One region of the Pseudomonas sp. GW-45 genome, then DNA from elsewhere that is predicted to be linked to it. Evidence: predicted binding sites of a transcription regulator. Region 1 holds the regulator's gene; the other holds the start of a gene.
The links. The regulator sigma-54, encoded in region 1, starts transcription at its own class of promoters, with help from an activator protein. The targets are predictions, from matches to a motif close to ANTGGCATNNANNTTGCTNT.
Positions count from the first base shown of each region.

Region 1 (3,413 bases):
CAAGGTAGCCAGATCGATGATCGGTTCAAGTATGCGCAGCTCTTGAGCGATAGCTTCTGCAAGGGAGCGCTCGCCGTCAGTCAGCGGGTGCTTGCGACGAGTCTCCGAGAAACGTTTGATAAGCACGTCATCGGTAGCTGCCAGAAACAGAACGTCGCAATTTACGCCGGCTTCGCGTACTTGTTTCAAGAGTTCAGGGAAGCGCTGTAGGTCGCTGGCTAAGTTGCGGGCATCGATACTGATAGCAATCGCCGGCAAGCTCAACTCGGCTTCGCTGGCCTGTCTTGCCAATTCCGGTAGCAGGCCTGCCGGTAGGTTATCAATGCAGTAGAAACCGTTGTCTTCCAAGAGATGCAGTGCGGTACTTTTACCTGACCCTGAGCGGCCACTGACGACGACGAGGCGCATTGGTTTCAGCCTCCATCTCCGGCCGCCATTACTTCATACAGGCTTTGGGCATCAGGTGCTGAGCGCAGTGCTTCGCGCAGGCTAGCCTGATCCAGTTTGCCTGCCAGCATTTTAAGTATCTGCAGGTGCTGGTCGGTTGCTTCCTGTGGGACCAAAAGAACGAAAATAAGGTCCACGGGCTGGCCGTCCAGCGCATCAAAATCGATTTTTCCATCCAGCTGCAGCAGTGCGCCAATTGCCTGGTGGCAATCGCCCAGGCGGCAATGGGGAATCGCAATGCCATTACCAAAACCAGTAGAACCGAGCTTTTCTCGGGCTATAAGGCTTTCATAAATGGCGTCTGGATCAAGGTTGGTGTGCTGAGCAACCAGCTTGCCGATCAATTCCAGCACACGTTTCTTGGATCCCCCCTGAACGCCCGAAAAGGTGCGGTCAGGGGTCAATATATGATCTATTTGCATGAGTATGCGGTGAGGTTCGCGTTAACGGTCATTGGCGCCCTGCAGGCGATCGATGTGTTTTTCTTTGTGCTTGATCAGTTGCCTATCGAGCTTGTCGGTGAGCTGATCAATCGCCGCGTACATGTCGGTACTTTCGGCCAGGGCGACGACTTCACCGCCGGCGACATGCAGGGTGGCTTCAGCTTTCTGTCGGAGTTTTTCTACTTCAAGGGTTACCTGGACGTTGGTGATTTTGTCAAAGTGCCGCTCCAGGCGGGCCATTTTTTCAGTGACGTGATCACGCAGTGCGTCAGTGATATCGAGTTGATGACCGCTAATATTCAATTGCATACGGCTTCTCCTGATTGGCTTGATGTTGCAGGGCAGCATGATGCCGCCCGGTGGTGCCATTGCTTAATTCTTGAAGGCTCAAACCAGCCTCTTGCGCTCGCTCGACGGTGCTATGTTGAGCGATTCGCGGTATTTCGCGATGGTCCGACGGGCCACCTCGATTCCTTGTTCTTCCAGTAAACCAGCGATCTTGCTATCGCTCAATGGTTTCTTTGGGTTTTCTGCTGCAACCAGTTTTTTAATCAGTGCGCGGATCGCCGTAGAGGAGAATTCTCCGCCCTCGCTTGTGCCCACATGGCTAGAAAAAAAGTACTTGAGTTCGAAGATACCACGCGGGGTGTGCATGAATTTCTGGGTGGTAACGCGCGAGATGGTCGACTCGTGCATACCAACGGCTTCAGCGATATCGTGCAGCACTAGAGGTTTCATGGCCTCTTCACCTTGCTCGAGAAAACCGCGCTGATGCTCAACGATCTGGGTAGCAACCTTCATCAGCGTTTCGTTGCGGCTCTGCAGGCTCTTAATAAACCATCGCGCCTCTTGCAGATTATTGCGCAGGTAGGTGTTGTCCTGGCTTGAGTCGGCGCGGCGCACCATGGAGGCATATTGGTTGTTAACTCTTACCTTCGGCACTGACTCCTGGTTTAGTTCAACCAGCCAGCGATTGTTATCCTTGCGCACGATTACATCGGGAATAACGTATTCCGGCTCGCCCGAGGCAATTTCGCCGCCAGGACGTGGATTTAGTGTCTGGATCAATGCAACCACATCGCGCAGTTGATCTTCCTTAAGCTTGCTGCGGCGCATCAGCTGGCTAAAATCCCGACTACCGAGCAGTTCAAGATGATCGCGGACCACCCGTGTTGCTTGTTCCAGCATGGGTGTATCGGCGGGTAATTGGCGAATCTGCAGCAGCAGACATTCGCTCAGATCACGCGCGCCGATGCCGACCGGCTCGAACTGCTGGATACGGTGCAGCACCATTTCCACCTCATCCATCTCCACGTCCATTTCGGGTGGCAGGGAAGCGAGGATGTCGTCCAGTGATTCTTCCAGATAACCGTCGGCGTTGATGCCATCAATCAATGCAATGGCAATTTCGTAATCGGTCTCCGACATAGGAATCAGATTGAGTTGCCATTCCAGGTGACTTTGCAACGTTTCGCCGGTGCCAGTGCGGGAGGTGTAGTCCCAGTCTTCTTCATCCTGGCTGGGCAAGGAGCTGGTTGAGCTTTGGTAAACGTCATCCCACTGTGTGTCGACCGGCAACTCATTAGGGATTTGCTCGTTCCAGTTGCCGTCTTCTTCAGGCTGGCTGTGCTGGTCTATGGCATCAAGAGTAACGGGTTCGGGGACGGTGACAGAGGATGGGTCGCTGTCGCTGTCTTTGCTCTCGGTATCGCTGGCGCTGTAGTCGTCATCGCCTTCGTCGGCCATCTCCAACATTGGATTGGCTTCCAGCGCTTCTTGCACCTCCTGTTGAAGGTCAAGACTGGAAAGCTGTAGCAGTCGGATGGCTTGCTGCAGCTGCGGTGTCATCGTCAGCTGCTGCCCCATCTTGAGGACGAGCGTGGGTTTCATTATTTGGCGAATTACCTTGTGCGCTTGGTCTAACCGTTATCGAGGCAGCTCTGGCTCATGTGGTCTTGTAGCATGCCTGAAACCAGTGTTGTTTTATAGCCGGAAGGCGTGGCCCAGATAGACATCCTTGACCGTTTGATCAGCCAGAACGGTTTCGGCGTCGCCTTCAGCAATGATAGTGCCTTCATTGACGATATAAGCCTTATCACAGATATCCAGCGTCTCGCGCACGTTGTGGTCGGTGATGAGCACACCTATGCCTTTATCTTTGAGGTGTTGGATGATCTGCTTGATGTCGCTGACCGAGATGGGGTCAACGCCGGCGAATGGCTCGTCCAGCAGGATAAAGCTAGGGTCGGTTGCCAGGGCGCGGGCGATTTCGGCCCGACGACGTTCGCCGCCGGACAGGCTCATGCCCAGGTTGTCGCGCAGGTGCTGGATATGAAACTCGCGCATCAGTGATTCCAGCTTGCCTTTGCGTGCCTCGGCATTAAGGTCTTTGCGGGTCTCGAGAATGGCCATGATGTTGTCGGCCACACTCAATTTGCGAAAGATGGACGCTTCCTGCGGTAGGTATCCGATGCCTTCACGAGCGCGCCCATGCATGGGCAGGGCGGTAATGTCAGTGTTGTC
Region 1 is NZ_CM167674.1:2,766,203-2,769,615, reverse strand. Features, by position in the region: gene rapZ (RNase adapter RapZ) at 1-408, opposite strand, end outside; gene ptsN (PTS IIA-like nitrogen regulatory protein PtsN) at 414-869, opposite strand; gene hpf (ribosome hibernation-promoting factor, HPF/YfiA family) at 891-1,199, opposite strand; gene AC1XYH_RS12785 (RNA polymerase factor sigma-54) at 1,278-2,780, opposite strand; gene lptB (LPS export ABC transporter ATP-binding protein) at 2,874-3,413, opposite strand, start outside.

Region 2 (3,413 bases), 1.8 Mb from region 1:
TGGTCGTTCCAAGGCAGCCATATACATCTTTTTCTGGTTGTCCTCATAACCCAGGGCATCGATACCCATCTTGGCGCTTTCCGAGTCAAGAATACGCAGTACCACCTTTTCACCCCAAAGGGTTGGCAAGGTGTTCACGCGAAAGTCGATGGCTTTGTTCTTGGAAATCTTTAGCTTGATACGGCCATCTTGAGGCTTTCGACGCTCGGCAAGGTCCATGGATGACATTACTTTCAAACGCGCTGCTATGCGCACACCCAGCTGTTGGGGAGGTTTAGCCACCTCGTGCAATATGCCGTCGGTGCGAAAGCGTACGCGATATGTTTTCTCGTAAGGCTCAAAGTGCAAGTCAGAAGATCCCATGCGCACTGCATCCAACAGCATCTTGTTTACAAAACGAACGATGGGCGCGTCGTCCGAGTCGCTTCCCATGTCCTTTTTGTCGTCGTCGGTAACCGTCTGAACATCCAAATTATCCAGATCCGCATCAGCCATATCACCCAATCCGCCGGTTGGGCTGTCGAGATACTTCTCTATTGCAGCGTGCAGCTTGTCGTCTTCAACAATAACGGCATCGGTCATCAATCCAGTATTGAACTGAATATCGCTGAGCGCTTGTTGATTGGTAGGGTCCGAGATTGCCAAATAGAGCCGCGAGCCGCGTTTGAACAGCGGCATCACGTTATGTTGGCGAATCAGCTTCTCGCTGACCAGGTCTTGCGGTTGAATCTCTTTGTCTATGGCTGAGAGGTCAAAGTAGGGGTAACCAAACTCTTCCGCGCACACCATCGCCAGGTCGCGGGCGCTTGCCAGCTTTTTCTGCACCAAGTGGGTAATGAAGGGGATTTTGTCCTGACTAGCTTGCTGGCTGGCTTTCGCTGCGGTTGCAGCATCAAGCAGTTGATCTTGCACTATGCGTCGGGCCAGTCCAGAAAGGGCAGGGTTTTCCATGGCTAAGCGAATCTCTGAAACAAAAAGCGAATTTAGACGGCACTATAGTATAGGTTGCGGTTGGCTTGCACGGCAAAGTAAGGGCTGGGGCTTACTTTGGGGACAGTGATAGATGAGTGACAAAAAGCGTCACTATTGGACGCCTGAAGGCGCTTAGTGATTATGCAAGTGAGTAACAGAGTTCAGGTAGGGCTGGATTTTAGGGTTTCCCAGTATTGGCCTGTTATTTGCTTGGTTTCGATCAGCCATAGGGCTAGCTCACATACAATGGAGAACTACATGAAAGCTCAAGTACAAAAGGGTTTTACCCTTATCGAACTGATGATCGTGGTTGCGATTATTGGTATTTTGGCTGCGATTGCGTTGCCTGCTTATCAAGATTACACCATCCGCGCAAGGGTGACTGAAGGCTTATCTCTGATGAGCGGCGCAAAGGCTACTGTTTCTGAAAATATAGCAAATGATCCTGCTACGCTCGGTACTGCTGCAGCTTGCGACGGTGTTAACCTGAATACTGCCGGTACCAATGTGGATACTTTCACATGCACCACCGGGACTTTGGCAGTTACTATGAATGCTACTGCAGGGTCGGCTCAGATGACTCTTACGCCTGCTGGTGGCGGCGTAAACCCGGTTACTTGGGCTTGCACCAGTACCACGCCAAATTACGTCCCCGCAGAGTGCCGCTAACAGGTAAACAGCGTTAGGGAATAATTTGGGTCAGATGAGCAATTTTTTTGATCTCAGTTATTCGCTTCGTGTTTTAACAACAATCCCCGGCTCGCCGGGGATTGTTGTTTCTGCTTTCCTGGTAACGGGTCTTCACGCCTGACCGGGGCCATATGAACATTGTTCATTGAATGTCTGGCCGACCTGCTTTGCCGATTCGCGCCGGTTGTCTTGCCAGCCTTTCAATTTCACCCTTGAACTTACCGTTCTCCAAAGCAAGAACGCTGAGCGTTGTTTCGTTCATGTTTTCTATTAGCTCAGCTCTCAGCTGCTTTGAGAAAAGACTTCGGCAGGGAGATTGGTGTGACTCTGGTGTGCTTCCGAGCTGCTGGTGCCAAGCATGTGAGGTCATCAGTCGCGGACTCATATCGAGGTAATCTTTCAGTCAACCGCAGATTTGCACCTTTTTGGTGCCTTCGCCAAGTTTGGGTTCCGCTCAATTTATAAATGTGTCGCTTTACTGCTGGCCTCTACGCCTCTAGCTAGGCGCCGCATCACTCTTTTTTTGTGAGCCGCTGCGAGTATTCAAAGCTTTGTGACCAATTGGTCACAAAATTGCATTATCCTTGTCAGCCTCAAATCACATCGTTTTATGAAGATGGCTGTTGTTTGGTGCGTTTTACATTTCTGGCTTAACTGCTTGACTTGAATTAAGGCCTGTCGGTCGCCTAAGGGCGATGCTTGGCGATGAATCGAATACACCTATCCGGTACGAGGACTTCTATAATGAAACAGCTCACTCCGATGGATTCTCAGTTTTTCTATTTTGAGGCGCCCAATCAACCCATGATGATTGGCAGTCTTTGGCTTTGTGATCAGAGCAGTGCGCCGGGCGGGGTGGTGCGACATAAGGAAATCCTGCAGTACATTTCTGATCGGCTTAACACCACGTCTTTTTTTCGCCGCCGATTAGAGCATGCACCTTTTCAGTTGGACGACCCTTACTGGCTGGATGATGAGAACTTTGATCTTGAGTACCACGTGCGTCACGTGGGTTTGCCGCAGCCAGGAGATTGGCGGCAGCTGTGCATCTTCACTGCACGGACCATGTCCCGCAGCGTCGATATGGAGCGCGCGCCTTGGGAGATTTACATCATTGAGGGCGTTAACAATGTAGAGGGCATTCCGCCCAACAGCTTTGCGGTACTCATCCGCTTTCACCATGCCTATGTGGACGGCAAAGCCAGCCTTGAGTTGACCACGGCGATGATGGAGGATACCGCTGAGCACGAGTACGGCCGCCGCGACCGCGTAGAGGTTGCCGAGCGCGCGCCTACGCGTCTGGAAATGTGGGCGCGCACGACGCCCCGGATGATGAGCCAGACGTTGCGCAGTATGAAGGCTAGCCTGACGGTTGGGCGCAAAGGGTTGGAGCTCGCGCGCCGCTTGCGTGATGAGGCCAAGCCGGAGCAGACCCGGGTGCCCAAAACGGTCTTCAATGTACAGATATCGCCCCATCGTTCCTACGGGGCCTTTACCTGGCGGATTTCAGAGCTTAAACGCATGCGTCAGTTATGTCCTGGTAGCACCTTGAACGACGTGGTGATCGGCATCATTGCCGGCGGTATGCGTCGTTACTTGGCCCATCACAACGCGCTACCGGCAAATGGTTCGTTGGTTTCCATGTGCCCGGTGTCGTTGCGGCCTAGCGAGGCTAGCAAAGACTGCGGCAACCTGATTGCAGCTATGTTCATCGGCATCGGTACGGATATTCCTAATCCCGTAGATCGCCT
Region 2 is NZ_CM167674.1:563,802-567,214, forward strand. Features, by position in the region: gene pilB (type IV-A pilus assembly ATPase PilB) at 1-951, opposite strand, end outside; gene AC1XYH_RS02545 (pilin) at 1,231-1,641, shown strand; gene AC1XYH_RS02550 (wax ester/triacylglycerol synthase family O-acyltransferase) at 2,407-3,413, shown strand, end outside.
Region 2: AC1XYH_RS02545 (pilin) is a predicted target of sigma-54. The motif match lies at 1,166-1,185, and genes of this name have one in related genera.